DNA from 2 places in the Fructilactobacillus fructivorans genome. Region 1 is predicted to be linked to the other one. Evidence: a T-box and tRNA genes for the amino acid it is inferred to sense, from the RefSeq annotation. Region 1 holds a T-box; the other holds one or more tRNA genes.
The links. The T-box of region 1 lies ahead of leuS (leucine--tRNA ligase). A T-box ahead of a tRNA ligase gene usually reads a tRNA of that ligase, here a tRNA-Leu.
Positions count from the first base shown of each region.

Region 2: it encodes a tRNA-Leu, which carries the amino acid that the T-box ahead of leuS (leucine--tRNA ligase) is inferred to sense. The anticodon was not compared.

Region 1 is NZ_JOJZ01000010.1:11,032-21,202, reverse strand. It holds gene LfDm3_RS02335 (deoxynucleoside kinase) at 158-790, shown strand; gene pepV (dipeptidase PepV) at 834-2,237, opposite strand; gene LfDm3_RS02325 (NAD(P)H-hydrate dehydratase) at 2,349-3,173, shown strand; gene LfDm3_RS02320 (putative polysaccharide biosynthesis protein) at 3,226-4,908, opposite strand; gene leuS (leucine--tRNA ligase) at 4,991-7,408, opposite strand; T-box leader at 7,464-7,657, opposite strand; gene LfDm3_RS02310 (tRNA (mnm(5)s(2)U34)-methyltransferase) at 7,745-8,320, shown strand; gene LfDm3_RS02305 (MDR family MFS transporter) at 8,317-9,786, opposite strand; gene metK (methionine adenosyltransferase) at 9,850-10,171, opposite strand, start outside.
Region 2 is NZ_JOJZ01000019.1:199,700-209,870, reverse strand. It holds gene LfDm3_RS04795 (nicotinate phosphoribosyltransferase) at 1-746, shown strand, start outside; gene nadE (ammonia-dependent NAD(+) synthetase) at 756-1,595, shown strand; gene LfDm3_RS04785 (Tex family protein) at 1,666-3,834, shown strand; gene LfDm3_RS04780 (SprT family protein) at 3,847-4,296, shown strand; gene thrB (homoserine kinase) at 4,303-5,190, shown strand; tRNA gene LfDm3_RS04770 (tRNA-Leu) at 5,247-5,332, shown strand; gene LfDm3_RS04765 (catalase) at 5,482-6,924, shown strand; gene LfDm3_RS04760 (LCP family glycopolymer transferase) at 6,975-8,129, opposite strand; gene LfDm3_RS04755 (AEC family transporter) at 8,317-9,264, shown strand; gene LfDm3_RS04750 (DMT family transporter) at 9,316-10,171, shown strand, end outside.

The sequences.
Region 1 (10,171 bases):
TAATTAAATTCATCTCCAAATTTTCTCACTTACATAGAATACCATAATACCAATCTCTCAGACAAAGGGGGTGATTTTGACTTCATATCCATCATTAACCTTAAAGATTTGAAATGATATACTAAAAGACGTTATTAAACTAAAAGAGGAGCTAAGCATGGTGATTATTACAGCTGGAATGATTGGTGTGGGGAAAACCACCTTAACGGGAAAAATCGCTGCACATTACGGAACAGAGCCCTTCTATGAGCCAGTAGGTGACAATCCTGTCTTGCCACTTTACTATAAGGATCCAAAGCAGTATGGCTTTTTACTTCAGATTTATTTCTTAAATAAACGGTTCTCGATGATTAAAAAGGCACTAAAACAAGATAATAATGTACTTGACCGTTCGATTTACGAAGATGCTTTATTTACCAAAGAAAACAACGCCGAAGGAAACATTTCAGACGTTGAACTTGAAGTGTACTTAAAATTATTAGATAACATGATGGCCGAATTAAAGGAACTTCCAAAAAAGAGTCCTGATCTGTTGGTCTATGCTTATAGTGATTTTGATACGATTCTATATCGCATTAAGAAACGTGGTCGTGATTACGAACAGTGGGATAACGATCCTGGCCTGGAAGAATATTACTACAAAATGTGGAAAGCATACCAAAAATGGTATGCAGACTATGACATTAGTCCTAAGATGAAAGTAGATCTGCAAAAATATGATCTAGAAGATCCCAAAAACGTAAAAATAATTTTGAATCAAATTGACGACAAATTAAAAACCATCAGATAAAAAAGGAACCTCGATCAAAATGATCTAGGTTCTTTTTTGTATCTTACTTAGATAATTCATAAATTGATTGACCATAAATGGACATTGCCAGAATCAAATCATTAACTGGCGAATACTCATTAGCCTGATGCATTGTATCTTCAGCTCCAGGGAAAAGTGCTCCAAATGCTACACCACGCTTCATCATTCGGGCATACGTTCCACCACCAACAACTTCTGGTTGAGCATCATCCTGATCGGTTTGTTCTCGATAGATTCCCATTAATTTCTTAACAATTAGATCGTTTTCATCAACGAAATGAGGATCCATTTGTGAAATTTGCTTAGTTGTTCCATTGAAACGATCTGCCGCATCCTGCATCTTAGCTAGGATTGTATCAGTAGTAATTCCCTTAGGATACCTGAAATTAGTGTTGACCATTCCTCCGTCTTTGTGACTAAAGTTCATTAATCCAACATTCATGGTTAATTCACCCATTACATCATCCGTAAAATTAAGTCCGAGTTTATGGGCCCGAGAATCATCATGAAGCTTTTCATCAATGAAATTAATAATGTTGGCACCGCTAGTATCAAAACTGTAATCCACCAGAAAATCTGCCAAATAAGTCCCGGCATTGATTCCATTCTTAGGTTCCATCCCATGAGCAGCTTTACCAACGACGGTTAGTTTGATGTTGTCACCCTCAATTTCATAACTTCCAGTAACTGGAACTTTATCTAAGTATTGCTCAAACTGGTCTGCCATATTAGATACATTGGCCGCCGTAACCTCAGCTTCAGCATCTCGTGGAACCATGTTTTCACGTAATCCAGCTTTAAAGTTAATCAGAGTATTATCTCCATCACTTTGATTGGAATCAAAATGAGTTTCAAGGGTAACATTCCCTTTTTCACCATTGATTAAAGGGAACTCTGCATCCGGCGAAAAGCCAAACGAAGGAGTTGGCTCGACTTCAAAGTAACGTTTCATACCAGTCCAATCACATTCTTCATCAGTTCCAATAATCAAACGAATCTTAACTTGGGGTTCAATTCCCTCATCCTTAAGCATCTTAAGTCCATAGTAAGCGGCAAGTCCAGGTCCCTTATCATCAGAGACACCTCGTCCAATTGCATTATCTCCATCGATTTTCAACTCAAATGGATTAGTATCCCAACCAGCTCCACCAGGCATTTCGTCTGCATGTGACAAAATTGCCATGGTTTCATCTCCAGAACCATATTCAATGTAACCAACTACATTATCAATGTTCTTGGTGGTAAAGCCATCTCGATCACCAAATTCAAGAAATTGTTGTAGTGCATGTGCTGGACCTGGTCCTAACGGGAACTCATCCGTTGCGTTGTCGAGATCTCTAGAACTATCAATTGAAACTAATTTTTTTAAATCATTTAAATAATCATTTTTATAATCTTGTGCTTTACTTTTCCAGTCAATTGCCATGTTAAAATCCTCCTACGTCATTATTTCTTATTTTAACATAATCAAGAAAGCAGCAACTCGTTTAACCAACATTCAATCTCTGAATGATATAATGCAAACGAGGTGAATAAAATGAAAAAAATTGACAAATCAATCTTAACTAAAACCATTCGAATCCGTCCTAAAAATAGTTTTAAGGGAACTTACGGCAAAATTGCTCTAGTTGGTGGTAATGAAAACTTTGGTGGTGCAATTATCATGAGCTCGCTTGGAGCAGTTTACTCAGGCGCTGGACTCACTACCACTATCACAGATCCCACCAATCAAAGTTCTCTTCACGCTTGGCTACCAGAAGCCATGTTTGCAGATTATAACGATACTGATCAAATGGTTCAATTAATTAAATCAATGAAGGTCATTACGATTGGTTCTGGTCTTGGAACTGATGATCATAGTTGCGAAATCATGGAAACCGTCTTTGATACTGTTACTCCAGATCAAATTTTACTAATCGATGGGTCAGCCATTACCATGGTTGCTGAACGTGGTCTCAAGCTTCCAGATGCTAAATTAATTTTTACGCCACATCAGATGGAATGGCAGCGTCTTTCAGGAATTAAAATGGCGGATCAAACCGAAGAACGTAATAAGGCCGCTCGTGACAAGATCGGTGGAATTGTCGTTCTCAAATCCGATCGAACTGAAGTTTACACTCCCGATGAAGTCTATCAAAATACGACTGGAACGCCTGCTCAAGCAACTGGTGGTATGGGTGATACCCTTGCTGGAATTATCGGTGGATTTGTAGCCCAATTTGATAACGAAGTTGACGCGGTTTTAGCCGCTGTTTATTCTCATAGTGCCATTGCTGATGAATTGGCAAATACACAGTATGTTGTCCTTCCCCATCAGATTTCAAAGAGACTTCCTCAATTTATGCATGAACACGAAGCATGAAATTAATCATAATAAAAAATGACAGGATTTAAATCCTGTCATTTTTTTAATTTTATCGAATGTGTAATAATCTTCTAACACTCTTCATTTTATTTCCTAAAACTCGATCCGCAACCCGGCTCCTTAGTACTAAGAATAAGTACACAAAGCCACCAGCTGCTGTTGCTAAAACAGAAACAAACAAACTAATCAGTGAACTATTGTAATTAAATATCAATCCAAGTCCAAAGTTAGCTCCGTATACAACAATCAAAGCCACCAGATATGTGATTAGTGCAAACGTTAAAATTTTAACTGAGTTAGTTTTAATATCATCTATTTCCAATCCGAATTCACGTTTAAGAGAATGAATAATCAGATAATTAGCAATTGTAAATCCAACTGCAGTAGCCATCAAAGCACCAAATGCACCGAAAAAGTATACAAGCGGAACTTGAGTAACTAATTTAATGATGGTCCCTACCACAAAGTATTTAACAGCCCGTTTGTTCTCCGAAATTCCTTGCATTAATGCGGTTACAACGGTAAATAGTCCAAGACTGATCGAAACAATGGCAGAAAAGGTTAAAACGTCTGCCCCAAGATCCATATTAGCCGTCCCGTAAAAAGTTCGGTTAATCGGTCCAGCAATGGCAGCCATTCCTAATGCTGCTGGGAACATCACAAATTCAAACAAAATCAACGCATTACTAAGTTGTTTACTAATCGAGTGATTATCACCCTTAGTACGGGCTTCTGATAACAATGGCACTACGGTAATTGCTAAAGCCGATGCTAACGAAACCACAATCATAATTAATTTATTAGCATTGGCGGCAAAAATTGCATAGATATATTGAAGATTAGTATTAGTGTAATTAGTTGCCCAATGCATAATGTTAAAGAATGAGTATTGATCAATCAATTGAAAGATGGTAATGCCAGAACCTAGGATGATAAAAGGAACCGCTTGACTAATAATCTCCTTATAGAGGTCATTGGTCTTAACGTTAATGGCATTATCACTTGAAGCAATCAATCCTTGAAAATGATCACGTCGGCGCCAGTAATACCAGCCAAGGGCCAGAAAACCAAAGACAGCACCAACAAAGGCCGCAAACGTCGATTGGGTAACGGCCGTTACCCAACTACCATGAATAATCACCATAATGAAAAAGGCGGAAGCCAACATATAAATGACACGCCCTAATTGCTCAACAAATTGAGACATGGCAGAAGGAGCCATCTGTTGGAATCCTTGAAAGTATCCACGGGTCAAACTCATGGCTGGAATGATTAAAATTGCCCATGCCAAGGAACGAATAACTGGAATGGCATTTTTTCCACCACTACCAGCTAAGATAGGCGCACAAAAATAAATCAAAAGAGCACAAACAACTCCGGTCACAACCGAAAGCGTAATTCCCTTTTTATAAAGCTTGGCACTCACTCCATACTCATTTAGAGCATTGTAATGCGCAACTTCTTTGGCAACAGCTGAGGGAATTCCAGCAATAGCAATCGTCAGAAATTCACTATAAATATTGTAACCCATGGTATACAACGTATTAGCAAGTGGGAACAATGAAGCTCCAAAAATCAAACGCCAAGGAATAATATAAATGGCACCAAGGATTCGAGAAAGAATGCTACCAATGGTCATCCAAGCTGATCCTTTAACCATCTTACCTTGAGATTTTTCACTATCTTCAATTTCATCTTTTTCTAATTCATCTTGTTCAAACTCGTTGTTCACAAATTTTCCCCTACTTTCACGTTACAAATATAAATTTTAAATATTTCAAAAAATAATATCAAATTTTCCATGAATAACCTTTTTACTTTGCAACAATATTAACGATTTTCTTTGGAACAACGATCACTTTTCTAACCGTCTTCCCATCAAGGAATGATTTAACGTTTTCATCATCTAAAGCAATTTGTTCGGTCTCATCTTTGCCAGCATCGACGCTCACTTTAATATGACCACGCACTTTACCATTGACCTGAACAACTAGTTCAACTTGATCTTCTTGCAGTTTACTTTCATCAGCTTCTGGCCATTGTGAAAGTTCAATTGAGCGATCATGACCCAATTGTTGCCACAATTCTTCAGCCACGTGAGGAGTAATTGGTGAAAGCAGTTTAATAAAGCCTTCCGCATACTTTTTGGGTAGTTTGTTAGCTTTATAAGCTTCATTAATGAAAACCATCATTTGTGAAATGGCAACGTTAAAACGCATATTTTCAAAATCGTCAGTAACTTTCTTAACGGTTTGGTTATAAATCTTATCTAGGCTTCCATCATTATCATCAACAATCACATCACTAAGCGTATTATCATCATTCATGTAAAGACGCCAAATTCGTTTGATCCATCGATTAGCTCCAACAATTCCATCCGTATTCCATGGTTTAGATTCAGAAAGTGGGCCCATGAACATTTCATATAATCGCAATGTATCTGCCCCATACTGCTTAACAATGTCATCTGGGTTAACCACATTGCCCTTAGATTTAGACATTTTTTCGTGATTAGTCCCTAAAATCATTCCCTGGTTAACTAGTTTCTGAAATGGTTCTTTAGTAGGAACGACCCCTAAATCATAAAGTACCTTATGCCAGAAACGAGCGTAGAGTAAGTGCAAAACTGCATGTTCAGCCCCACCAACGTATAAATCAATTGGAAGCCAGTACTTAAGTTTTTCTGGATCGGCAATCATCTTATCATTATGAGGATCAACGTATCTTAAATAATACCAAGAACTTCCTGCCCACTGTGGCATCGTGTTAGTTTCTCGCCTTCCGTGACGTCCATTTTTATCGGTAACGTTAACCCAGTCTGTCAGGTTAGCAAGTGGACTTTCACCAGTTCCAGATGGTTGAATGTCAGCAGTCTTAGGTAATCTTAATGGAAGCTGATCTTCTGGGACAAGCGAGGTAGTGCCATCATCCCAATGAATTACTGGAATGGGCTCACCCCAATAACGTTGACGACTAAAGATCCAGTCACGTAAACGATAATTAACCTTCTTGTTTCCAGCATGATGGTCTTTTAACCATTCGATAATTTTGTCAATGGCTTGTTTTTTATCCATCCCGTCAAGAAAACCAGAATTAATGTGAACTCCATCACCAGTGTAAGCTGCCTCACTAACGTCGCCACCTTCAATAACTGGAATGATTGGCAAATCGAATTTTTTAGCAAAATCAAAATCACGTTGATCGTGTGCCGGAACCGCCATTACTGCTCCAGTTCCATAGCTTGGAAGAACATAGTCCCCAATCCAGATTGGAATTCTTTTTCCGTTAACGGGATTAATAGCGTAAGCACCAGTAAATACTCCTGATTTATCCTTATTTAAATCAGTCCGTTCCAAATCAGACTTAGAAGCAATCTTGGCCCGATAATTCTCAACTTCAGATTTCTGCTCTGGCGTCATGATCTGATCAACGATTGGATTTTCTGGGGACAGAACTAAATATGATACCCCATAAATTGTGTCCGGTCGAGTGGTGAACACTTCGATCTTCTGATCTTCTTCATTGACATCAAATGAAATGCTAGCTCCTACCGAACGACCAATCCAGTTCCGCTGCATTTGTTTAATACTTTCAGGCCAGTCTAAATCATCAAGATCATCAAGTAAGCGATCGGCGTACGCGGTAATCTTTAAAACCCATTGCTTCATGGGCTTTCTGTAAACGTCATAACCACCCCGTTCGGTTTTTCCGTTGACAACTTCTTCATTTGAAACGACAGTTCCACCCATAAAGTCAGGTGCCCAATTAACTTCAATCTCGTCTTCATAGGCAAGTCCCATCTTATATAGTTGTTCAAAAATCCATTGAGTCCACTTATAATAGCTAGGGTCAGAAGTATTCACTTCCCGGTCCCAATCATAAGAAAATCCTAATGATTTAATTTGTCGTTTAAAATTCTCAATGTTTTTCTTAGTGAAGTCCCGCGGATTATGTCCTGTCTTCAAAGCGTATTGCTCAGCTGGTAAGCCAAAAGCGTCCCAACCAATTGGATGCAACACATTTTTGCCCTGCATCCGTTTAAAACGGGCCATGATATCAGTTGCCGTATATCCCTCCGGGTGACCAACATGAAGTCCTTGACCAGATGGATAAGGAAACATATCTAAAACATAGTATTTATCTTTTTCTTGTTTATCACTGGTTTTAAAGGTTTGATGATCTTCCCAGTATTTTTGCCATTTCTTTTCAATCTTTGAATGATCGTAAGCCATTAAAGTTCACTCCTTAGTAAAAATTGCCATAAAAAAAGCCTATAGAAACACAATTCTATAGGACGAGGATTCCGCGGTACCACCTAAATTTCTCATAAGAGACTCTTGATTCCATAACGCGGAAAACGTTTAACTTTTAATTCGGTTAAAATTCGATGATAAGTTCAATTATTTCAAATCCAAGTTTACATCACCCACTTGGTTTCTGAAAAATGAAATCAATCTAATAGTTCATCTCAACAATATTAATATATGAATAAATAAACTCTACCAAATTTTCTATAAAAAAACAAGCCAATCTTGATTCCTGATATAATGATGATTGAGGTGTTTACAATGAAACTACAATCAGCGTTAAATTTTAGTCATACCCTACTTAAAAAAGCGGTTAATCCTGGTGATAATGTCATTGACGGAACCGCCGGATTGGGACATGACACCCTCTTCTTAGCCCAACTTGTTGGTCAAAAGGGAAAAGTCTTTAGCTTTGACATTCAGCAAAGTGCCATTGATGCCACTAACCATCGAATAAACGAAAATGAGGTTCAACATCAGTGTGAAGTTATTCATGACGGACACGAAAACGTAAAGAGGTACATTAATGATCAACCAATTTCTGCCGCTATCTTTAACCTGGGATACTTACCCACTGGAAATAAAACCATCATAACTAAACCGGCAACAACTCTAAAAGCCGTTTCGGCCATTCTCAATAATTTAACCCCAAATGGCATTATTATTTTAGTTTTGTACTATGGACATCCTGGTGGTAAAGAAGAAAAAAATCAGGTCTTAGATTTTGCAGGTAACCTTGATCAACATCAATACAACGTCTTAAAATATCAGTTTATCAATCAAATTAATGATCCACCAATATTAATTGCAATTCAAAAACGAACTAAATCATCTTAGTTCGTTTTCTTTTGCATTTTTTTATGATCAAACCAGTTAACAACATACGATAAAATAACCAATAATAGGGCCAAAATAAAGATGTTATGAATCGCTGTATAAAGAATCTCATGAAGAACAGGCAGTACTTTTTCAGAAAGATTTACCGCCGTCTGAGGATTAATTAAAGTATTCATCATTTTTAAACTAGTTCCCGGATGGTTACTTACACCCTTCGCCATAGAAGTATTCATCACAATTCCAAAGATAGAGATCATGATCGTCTGGCCTAGTGTTCTACTCAATGTATTAAATGACGACGCTACCCCCACGTGCTCTGGTGGCACCTCATTTTGAACCGTAACGGTTGATGTCGTAATGGTAATTCCAAATCCAGTTCCTAGAACAGCCGATAGAACAAAGAAAATCCAGAATGGCGTAGAAATTGGTAAAAATACCATACAAATAGCCCCAACTAAAATAAAGGATAAACTAAAATTCATAATTTGTTGTGGCCGGTACTTCAAAATCATTTTCCCTGATACAAAAGAACCAATTAACCAGAGAACCGAACTTGGCGTGATGGCAAAGCCGGCCATGGTGGCTTTCAATCCTAAAATTCCTTGCGTCCAATCTGGAAGATAAACTTCATAACCAAAAATAAACCCACTAATCAAAGCGGCAATTAAATTTTGCGTGACAAAAGTCCGACTTTTAAACATTTGAATTGGGATCAAGGGATCAGCGGCACGTTTTTCTTGTTTATAAAATAAGAAACCACTCACCAGGGCAACAATTAGACATCCAATTACCATGACCCAATTAATTGGTGCTTCACTCAAAACTTGGAACATATACATTATTGAAAATAAGAGCACGGCAATTAAAACCACTCCCGGGAGATCCATTTTACTTTCAATTTTCCGTTTTGGTTCATGCAAAAATAGTGCAATTAAAACAATCGTTAAAATTCCAATGGGAACATTAATGAAAAAGACCCAGTGCCATGATAGATTATCAACTAAAAAGCCACCAAGTAATGGTGCAACCACGGAAGCAATCCCCCATGCTGAACCATTCAATCCAACGATCTGAGCCCGCTTTTCAAAAGAATACATGTCAGCAATAATGGTAAATGAAACCGGCATAATCACACCAGCACCAACTCCTTGAACCGCACGCCACAAAATCAAAGTCCCCATACTATTGGACATTCCCGACAGCATGGACCCAATAACAAAAACTACAAGTCCAAAGATAAAGACTGATTTGCGACCTAACTGATCAGCTAACTTACCATAAATAGGAGTTGCAATTGAGTTTGTCAATAGAAAAATTGAAAAAACCCAGTTCATTAATGAAACTCCGTGAAGATCCCCAACAATCGTAGGCATAGCGGTCGATACAATGGTTCCCTCAACCGCACTCATAAACGTTGCAACAAATAGTGCAATTGTCACAACTTTGACATTTGTTTTACCTTTCATTTTTCATCATCTTTCTAATTGATCAAATAAAAAAGCGACCATTGAAGGTCGTCATTTAAAACTTTATTTAAAATAATCTTGCAGTGCTTTCACCTTGTCAGTGTGCTCCCACGGAAGATCCACATCAGTTCTTCCGAAATGACCATAAACAGCAGTTTGCTTATAAATTGGTCGTTTTAAATCAAGCATCTTAATGATGCCAGCTGGTCGCAAATCAAAGATTTTTCTAATTGCTTCCACTAGTTGATCATCGGAAACTTTCGAAGTTCCAAACGTGTTAACTGAGATAGATACAGGTTCGGCTACCCCAATTGCATATGCCAATTGAATTTCAATCTTTTTGGCAAGTCCAGCTGCTACGATGTTTTTAGCAATGTAACGGGCG
Region 2 (10,171 bases), on a different contig from region 1:
GAGTTCCTAATGCCATTAAGGTTGCTAAAAAGATGGGTAATAAAATTAACTTTGAGGGAGTTCGAATTGACTCCGGTGATATGGCTTATCTATCCAAACGAGTTAGAGAAATGCTGGATGACGCTGGTTTTAAAGACGTTAAAATCGTTGCTTCCAATGATTTAGATGAGTATACCATTAGCAGTTTGAAGATGCAGAATGCTAAAATTGATTCATGGGGAGTTGGAACCAAGTTAATTACGGCCTTTGATCAACCCGCACTGGGCGCAGTTTACAAACTGGTTTCAGTTGAGGATGAACAGGGTCACATGGTTGATACCATTAAGCTTTCTAACAATGCTGAAAAGGTTTCAACTCCTGGAAAGAAGCAGGTTTGGAGAATTACTGAAAAAGATGATGGGAAGTCCGAGGGTGATTACATCACCCTTGCCGGGGAAGATCCACAAGAACAGTCGTCATTGTTCATGTTTCATCCCCACTTCACTTACATCAATAAGACCATTAAGAACTTTAATGCTAAGCCACTCCTTAAGGATATTTTTAAAGATGGAAAACAGGTTTATTCTTTGCCATCATTAGAAGAGACCAAGCAACATGCTAAGGACTCACTTGGAGCTTTGTGGCCTGAATACAAGCGTCAGCTTAATCCACAAGATTATCCGGTTGACCTTTCTAAGAAAGCTTGGGATCACAAGATGAATTTGATTAATCAGATTCATAATGGGGTTGAACAAAAATTAGAGTAGGTGAGTACGATGGATGAAAAGCAAAAACAACTTCAAAAACAAATTATTGATGACTTAAAGGTGCAGCCAAAGATTGATCCAGAAACTGAAATTCGTCGTAGCGTTGATTTTATCAAGAATTACGTTCAAAAGAATTCCTTTATTAAATCGGTTGTACTAGGAATTTCTGGTGGGCAAGATTCGACTTTAACCGGAAAATTAGCTGCCATGGCCATAAACGAGTTAAGAGAGGAAACGGGAGATACGGAGTACCAATTCATCGCCGTTCGACTTCCTTATGGCGAACAGTCTGATGAATCCGATGCAATGGAAGCCATTGATTTCATGGATGCTGATCGTGTGGAACGTGTCAACATCAAGGCATCGGTTGACTCGATGGTTAAAGCGGTGGAAGCCAATGGAGATTCTATTTCGGACTTTAATAAGGGTAACATTAAGGCTCGGACTAGAATGATTGCTCAGTTTACGATTGCCGGTGCTAATCAAGGAATTGTCCTTGGAACTGATCATGCTGCCGAGGCGGTGACTGGATTTTATACCAAATTTGGGGATGGAGCTTCAGATATTGTTCCTATTTGGCGTTTAGACAAGCGTCAAGGACGCGCATTGTTGGAATATCTTGGTGCTCCTAAACATCTTTACGAGAAGACCCCAACGGCTGATCTCGAGGACGATCGTCCGTCACTTCCAGATGAGAAGGCACTAGGGGTCAGTTATAAAAATATTGATGACTTCTTGGAGGGAAAAGATATTAGTTCAGACGCAGCTCAAGTCATTGAAAACTGGTATTTGAAAACCCAACATAAGCGTCACCTTCCAATTAATGTTTATGACACATTTTGGAAATAAGTAAATGTAAGTGTACTAAACTCCGTTAATTATTTAATGGAGTTTTTCTTTGAAGGAAGATGATTAAGAGATGGATAAAACGTTAGTTGACAAAACCGCCGGGGCCTTACCCCACATTTCAAAACGACAGATTGAAGTCACCCTAGAACTGCTAGATGATGGAAATACCGTTCCCTTTATCGCCCGTTATCGAAAAGAACGAACCGGAAACTTAGATGAAGTTCAGATTAGGGAACTCGAGGATACCTACAAACGATTAGAGAAACTCAGTCATCGAAAAACCGAAGTCATTAAAAAGATTGATGAAGAAGGACAATTAACCTCACAGCTAAAGAATGAAATTTTAAACGCAGAAAGCATGCAAATAGTTGAAGATCTCTACCTTCCATACAAACAGAAGCGCAAGACCAAAGCTACGGTTGCTAAAGAACGTGGTTTAGAGCCACTTGCAGCTGCCATTTTACAGTTTCGTAATCAACCCTTAGTCCAGTTGGCGCAAAAGTTTGTAAATAATGAGCAGAACGTTGATTCAACTGATGATGCTTTAGACGGAGCCCATGAAATCATTGCTGATGCAATTGGTAATAACGCTAAGCTTAGAGAGTGGATTCGAAATTATACCCTCAAGAATGCCATTTTAGTGACCAAGGTTAAAACCAAAGGAAAGGAAAATGATGATGGTGGCGTTTATAGTGACTACTATGACTTTAGTGAACGAGCAAAAGCAGTTCCTAGTTATCGAATCCTGGCCATTAACCGTGGTGAAAAAGCTAAGGTTTTAAACGTGAAACTGGATGTTGATGTGAATGCCATCATGCATTACATCGATTTCCATGTGGTTGGTAATCATAAGGGACCAGCTGTGGCGTTCGTAAAAGAAGCTGGAAAAGATGCTTACAAGCGGTTTATTGGTCCTGCCATTGAACGTGAAATTCGTTCTAATATGACTGAGACGGCCGAAAAACATGCCATTGAAGTGTTTGGTGGAAATCTGTATCACTTGTTGATGCAGGCGCCTATCAAGGGGAAAGTAGTACTAGGATTTGATCCAGCTTATCGAACGGGATGTAAACTTGCTGTGATTGACGCTAGTGGCAAATTTTTAACCAAGAAAATTATTAAAGCAACCAAACCAGCCACTGCTTCCGAGCAAGCCCATGCAAAGCAACAACTCATTGATTTAATTAAACAGTATCACGTTGAAATGATTGCGATTGGAAACGGAACGGCTTCCCGTGAGTCAGAACAGTTTGTGGCGGATGCCATTAAGAAGATTAATTATCCGGTTCATTACGTAATTGTTAATGAAGCAGGAGCGTCTGTTTACTCCGCTAGTAACAATGCCAGAAAAGAGTTTCCAGATTTACATGTTGAGGAACGGTCTGCAATTAGCATCGGACGTCGTTTACAGGATCCGCTTGCGGAACTAATCAAGATTGATCCTAAGGCGGTTGGGGTTGGTCAGTATCAACACGATGTTTCTGAAAGTAATCTCGATGACCAGTTGGACCGAGTGATTGAGACGGCGGTTAATCAAGTTGGGGTGAACTTGAATACCGCGAGCCCGGACCTTTTAGAACATGTTTCGGGTCTTTCAAAGTCCATTGCCCAAAACATTGTGACGTATCGGGATGAAAACGGTATGTTTTCGAATCGTAATCAGCTTAAAAAGGTTAAGCGGCTTGGACCAAAAGCTTTTGAGCAGTCGGTTGGCTTTTTGCGCATTATCAACGGTAAGAATTCACTGGATAACACTGATATTCATCCAGAAAGTTATCCAGAAGCTAAGCAAATTTTAAATGAATTGGGATTAACCCTTGATAACTTTAGTTCTGAAGATGGCAAGAAACGACTCGAAAAAGCTGATCCAGTACAGTTGTCCCGATCATTATCAATTGATCAACAACTCGTGACCGATATCCTGACTAGTCTTAAGAATCCAGGACGAGACCAACGGGATAACATGCCTAAGCCCCTCTTGAAATCAGACATCATGAAGATTGATAATTTAAAACCCGGAATGAAATTACAAGGAACGGTGCGAAATGTAACCGATTTTGGAGCATTTGTTGACATTGGAGTAAAGCAGGACGGTCTGGTTCATATTTCTAAAATGAGTCACAAGTTTATCTCGGATCCGGCAAAGGTCGTTTCCGTTGGTGATATTGTTGATGTTTGGGTCTTAGACGTTGATCTTGATCGAAAACGTATCCAACTTTCAATGGTGGGACCAGAATAGGAGCGAAGCCAGTTGCAAGATGATGAATTACAGAAGTTAGTTGAACGAATTTCGTTAGAGTCGTTTGGAAAACCGTTTAAGCATCGGGCTTATTTTAATGGTCGCCTGAAAACAACGGGTGGTCGTTATCACTTAAAAGACCATAATATTGATATTAATCGAAAAATGGCAGATGTGATTTCAGAGGATGAACTGATTGGAATCATTAAGCATGAGCTGGTTCATTATCATTTACACCTAGCTGGTTACTCAGCTAATCATCGTTCTAAAGAATTTAAGCAGTTACTTAAAGCTGTTGGTGGAAGTAGATATGCCCCTAATTTAAAAGCAAAATCGACAATTTATTATTTTTACCAGTGTACGAATTGTGGTCAGATCTATCGACGTAAGCGACGGGTAAATATTTCCCGCTTTGTATGTAGTAAGTGTCGTGGTAAGCTAAAACTAGTTAAAAAGGAGTGAAATATCATGGAAAAAATTATTGTTAGAGTTCCTGCAACCTCAGGAAACGTTGGAAACGGATATAGTTCAATCGGACTTGCTCTTCACATGTATTACACGGTTATTGTTGAAGAAGAGACGGAAAAATGGCGGGTTAACCACGCTTTTGGTGACTCAGTCCCTCACGACGACAAGAACCTAGTGGTTCAAACTATTTTGAAGGTCAATCCTAAGATTATGCCCCACCAACTAACGGTAATGTCAGATGTTCCGCTTGAAAAAGGACTGGGTTCGAGCACTACGGCAATTGCAGCGGGAATTAAGATTGCCAACAAACTCGAAAACATGAACTTATCTGTTAATGATCAGATTAACATTGGTAGTCGGATGGAGGGTCATCCAGATAACATTGCTTCGGCAATTTTAGGTGACATTACCATCTCTCATTATGAAGATGGTAAAACCGACGTGGTAAAAGCTCATATGCCTGACGAAATGCAAGCCTTGGTCTTTATCAGAAACGAGAAAATTACTCAAAAGAAGGGGATGGAACGTTTCCCCAAGGAAATTAAATTTGCCCAAGAGGTTCAAACTAGTAGTGCTTCGAATGTGTTTGTCGCGGCTTTAATGCAGAAAGATTGGGATAAGGCTGCTCATATGGTTGAAGCTGATAGTCTGATTCGAACCGGTCAGGGAAATGACTTTAAAGACTTTAAGGTTATTCAACAAACCGCTCATGAATTAGGAATCTATGGAACCTACATTAGTGGAGTGGGTTCCTCAATCATTACGTTAGGTGACTATGATCACTTAACGACCTTACAAAGCAAGATTGAAAGTAATGATCAGTTGGACGGAAAATGTCGGTTAATTGATCTTGATCGTGATGGTGCTACCATTCGTGGTGAAGATTAATTCAAAAATTCATTGCGCTTCGTCGTTAAATTTGCTATGATGTTTATTGTAGCAATGCGGCCATGGCGGAATTGGCAGACGCGCAAGATTAAGGATCTTGTCGGGATTTATCCCGGTGGAAGTTCGAGTCTTCTTGGCCGCATAATTGAATAATGATTCAAATAACACCTAATCTTTCTTAAGATTAGGTGTTATTTTTTGGCTTTTAGGTTCCTTTGATTGACTTTCAGCGCGCTAGGATTAACTTAAAGAAGTGGGTATATTAATTAATTATCAAGGGATGGTGTGATTATGACAGATAAATTAACAACTGAAGCTGGCCAACCATGGGCCAACAATGAACATTCACAAACTGCTGGGGTTCGTGGCCCAGTTTTAATGCAAGACTATCAACTACTGGAAAAGTTAGCTCACTTTAATCGTGAGCGAATTCCAGAACGAGTTGTCCACGCTAAGGGTGCTGGTGCCAAGGGTGTTTTTAAACTAACTCATGATATGAGCAAGTACACTAAGGCCGACATCTTTAACGGAAAGGGGAAAGAAACCCCAATGACAATCAGAATTTCTCAGGTTGCAGGAGAAGCTGGTTATCCTGATACAGTGCGGGATGTTCGTGGATTTGCGTTAAAGTTTTACACCAAAGAGGGTAATTATGACATCGTCGGAAACAATACTCCGGTATTCTTTGTAAATGATCCCCTTAAGTTTCCTGATTTTATTCATTCTCAGAAACGTGATCCTAAGACTCACTTGCGTTCTCAAGAAATGCAGTGGGACTTCTGGTCTCATTCACCGGAATCAGTTCATCAGGTAACCTATTTGATGGGTGATCGTGGTAATCCGGCTAGTTACCGAACCATGAATGGTTATGGTAGTCACACCTATAAGTGGGTTAATAAAGAAGGAACTCCATTTTGGGTTAAGTATCACTTTATTAGTCAACAAGGTGTTAAAAACATGACGAATGAGCAAGCTTCCGAAGCAGCTACTAAGGATACGGATTACCTTATTCATGACCTGTACGATGCGATTGAACAAAAGAACTATCCAACATGGAAGGTTTACGTCCAAATTCTTCCATATAAAGCTGGAATTGACTATAATCCTGACATTTTTGATGTCACTAAAGTTGTTTCTCATAAAGATTACCCACTGCAAGAAGTTGGTGAATTTACCCTTAATCAAAACCCAACTAACTATTTTGACGACGTTGAGGAATTGGCTTTCTCACCAGCTAACCTAGTTCCTGGAATCGAAGCTAGTCCAGATAAACTGTTACAAGGACGTTTGTTTGCCTACAAGGATGCCGAGCGATACCGTTTAGGAGCTAATTATGAACAGCTTAAGGTCAACCGTCCTGTTGATGGTGTTCATAACTATGAACGAGATGGCTTAATGGCACAAGGACAAGACGGATCGGTTAACTATGAGCCAAATGGTAAGGGCGGCCCAGTTGAGGATCTCAGTGCTTCGATCAGTCCTGATAAGGTCGAGGGTGAAACTGGTGCTTTTAAACCTTACGATACCGATTATTACAGTGAGGCTGGAAAGCTTTACCATGTTATGAAGCCTGAAGAACGAGATCGTTTGATTCAGACCATCAAGGGCGCTTTAGGTTCCGTTAATAACCATGAGATTAAGGTTCTGGAGACTAGACAGTTTTATAAGGCTGATCCTGAATATGGAACTCGGGTTGCCAAAGCATTAGGCCTTGATTTAAATGAAATTAGATAAAAAATTAAATTAAAATAAAAAAGCACTTCACGTTATGTGAAGTGCTTTTTTTAGTATGCTGGCGCGGTTGAAGCGGAACCAGGGTTATCACTTGAATCTTGATTATTAGCTTGACTCCCGCCATTTCCGTTACTAGGGGAGTTAGTTTGTTGTTGCTTGGAAGTTAATCCCTTAGCAGGATCGAGATTCAAAGTTGTTCGAATATGATTAGAAACGTTCATTAGCTCATCGGGTTGAGCTACTTGGTAACTAATCCCATTAATCATGGCTTCATTTCCCTGTAGTGTTTCCGACTTAATGTGATGAGTAGCTGGACCATACTTGGATCTGATCGCAATCATGTCATCAAATGACAAATCAGTCTTGAGATTGCCGTTTAGTGATTCAAGAATTTGTTGGTACCTAGGGATGGAAGAAATTCCCATTCCTTTCATCACAAGCTTCTCCAGAATTTGACGTTGCCGTTGTTGCCGTCCATAATCACCCTTTGGATCGTCATCACGCATTCTGGAATAGTCAAGGGCTTGGTCTCCATCTAGGTGAGTCATTTTGCCCTTAACTACGTTTGCATTGCCATATTTGAATGTGAGTGGTGGTTTAACGTCAACTCCACCGACTGAATTCACCATCTGTTTTAATCCGCCCATGTTGACAATAGCAAAATAATCAATGGGAACGTTAAGAAGATCCTGGACGGTAGAAATGGCAGTTTTAGGACCGCCAATGGTATAGGCTGCGTTAATTTTTTCGTATGGTTGGGAATCGCCGTTAACAACCACTTTAGTATCACGAGGGATGCTGGTTAAGTAAGTAGTTTCTTTTTGTGGATTAACGGTGGCAACGATAATTGTGTCAGTACGACCAACGTCATGTCTCCCCAGTGCCCCTGTATCGGTTCCCATCAATAGGATGGAAAAGGGCTTTCTTTTTTTGAGGATCCCAGATACGTTTCGTGATTTTCCAATGCCATCATCTTGAAACGTTCCGCCAAACGAATGACGTGCTTGCGTATAAGCTCGAAATCCGAACGCTAGTCCAATGAGGACAATTAGTAAGACGACGGCCATAAAGGTCCATGCGATTGGATGGTGTGGTTCTTCATCATAATCAACGGCGGGTTCAGATTGTGGTTCCGCAAAGTGTGGATTACCGGACCGACGATTACGTGATTGATAATTGTCATTATTGTTATCGTTATTTGACATGTGCAGCCCCCACTTATTATTAATACTGGTTCAAATTATATAGCAGTCTTGAAGACAAACGCTAGTTATTTCTTAACTTTTTAGTATATTTTAATATAACCATATTGTCCCATTATAGTAGTTTTTAATGGCACAAAATCATATGGTACAATAAGTTAAGTTAAATTTATAGGAATAGGATGGTCTAATGGGGATCTTTTTTAAAAGTATTTCAGGAATACTAATCGTGTTAATCATGATTATACTTGGTTTTGTTTTGGCAAAACGGCATTGGTTCAACGATGATTCCACGAACTTAATTGTAAAATTGGTGATTGACGTTGCTTTACCGTGTTACATGATTTACACCATTGGTCATGATTTTACGGCTAATACTCTACTTTCGACCCTGCCAGATTTGCGGTTCCCCGTGGTAAGTATGTTGATCATGTTCGGCATTTCTGTGGCAATTGCACGAGTTATTCGCATTAAAAAGTATCATCGGGGCTTGTTTGAATCGATGTTTTTAAATTCTAATACGGTCTTTGTTGGTTTGCCGGTTAATATGGCGTTGTTTGGAGCACAAAGCCTCCCATACATTCTGGTGTACTACATGGCCAACACGACGTTTTTCTGGACCATTGGAGTTTACCTAATTCAAATGGACGGGGATGCCAATTCCAAGTTTGATTGGAAAAAGACGATCGGGAAGATCCTTTCACCGCCACTTCTAGGATTCATTATTGGGGTCATTTTGGTCCTTCTTAGGATCAAACTACCTAGTTTCTTAATGAGTGATTTTCAGTACGTCGGGAACTTGACGATTCCACTTTCCATGATGTTCATTGGAATTTCAATGGCAAATGTCAATCTTGCCAAGTTCGATTTGAGTGCTTCCAATTGGGGGATCTTACTAGGAAGGTTTATCATTTCGCCATCCCTCATGGCGCTCTTGGTAATTCCAACCGGAATGCCAATTTTAATGAAACAGGTCTTTATCATGCAAGCGGCCATGCCAGTTATGACAAATGCCCCAATTGTTGCCAGAAAGTATGGTGCGGACGCTGATTATGCTTCATTGATGGTTACTGAGACGACCATCATCAGTTTGATTGTTTTACCCATTTTAATGGTGATCGTACAACAGATCCATTAAGACGAGTCAATTGAAAAATAGACAAGTAAAGAATGGGAGTAGTAGTGTAAAGTGAAAAAATCAGTGATATATGTTTTAATTTCAACGTTAATGTTTAGTTCGATGGAGATTGCCTTAAAGGTTGCTGGCAGTGAGTTTAATCCAATTCAGTTAAATTTACTGCGATTCTTCATTGGTGGGGTAGTATTGTTGCCGTTTGCTTTTTATGAGTTACATAAAAGACGGCGGAAGCTTAATCTAGATGACTGGAAAGCCTTTGCGTTTACCGGATTTGCATGTGTGGTTATCAGCATGACTTTGTATCAGTTAGCCATCGTTTATGATAAACCAGCCATTGTGGCCGTTTTGTTTAGTTGTAATCCAGTATTTGCAGTTATTTTTGCCTATTTCATTTTGCACGAACGAATTGGACGAGCAAATTTAATTTCGCTTATTATTTCCGTTATTGGATTAATTGTGATTGTCAATCCGTTTAATCTGACTAATCCAGTTGGAATTATTTTATCCCTTCTGTCAGCGGTTACCTTTGGTTTCTATAGTATTTTGTCACAATCCTGTTCGGTGAAAAGGAATTTAGATGGGATAACCATTACCTGTTTTACATTTATTGCTGGTTCTTTTGAACTTTTTGTTCTATCATTGATTACCAACATTCCTGCTGTTGCTAGCGGAATGAAAACGGTGGGATGGTTAAGCCAGTTCGCTGCTATTCCCATTTTGAAAGATGTTAACTTACAAAACTTTTGGATTTTGTTTTTTATTGGAGTTTGTGTGACTGGTGGTGGATTTGCCTTCTACTTCTTGGCCATGCAGGAGTCCGGGGTTTCAATTGCGTCCCTAGTATTCTTCATAAAACCTGGTTTGGCACCAATCTTAGCCATGATTTTTGTTGGTGAGAAGATCAATT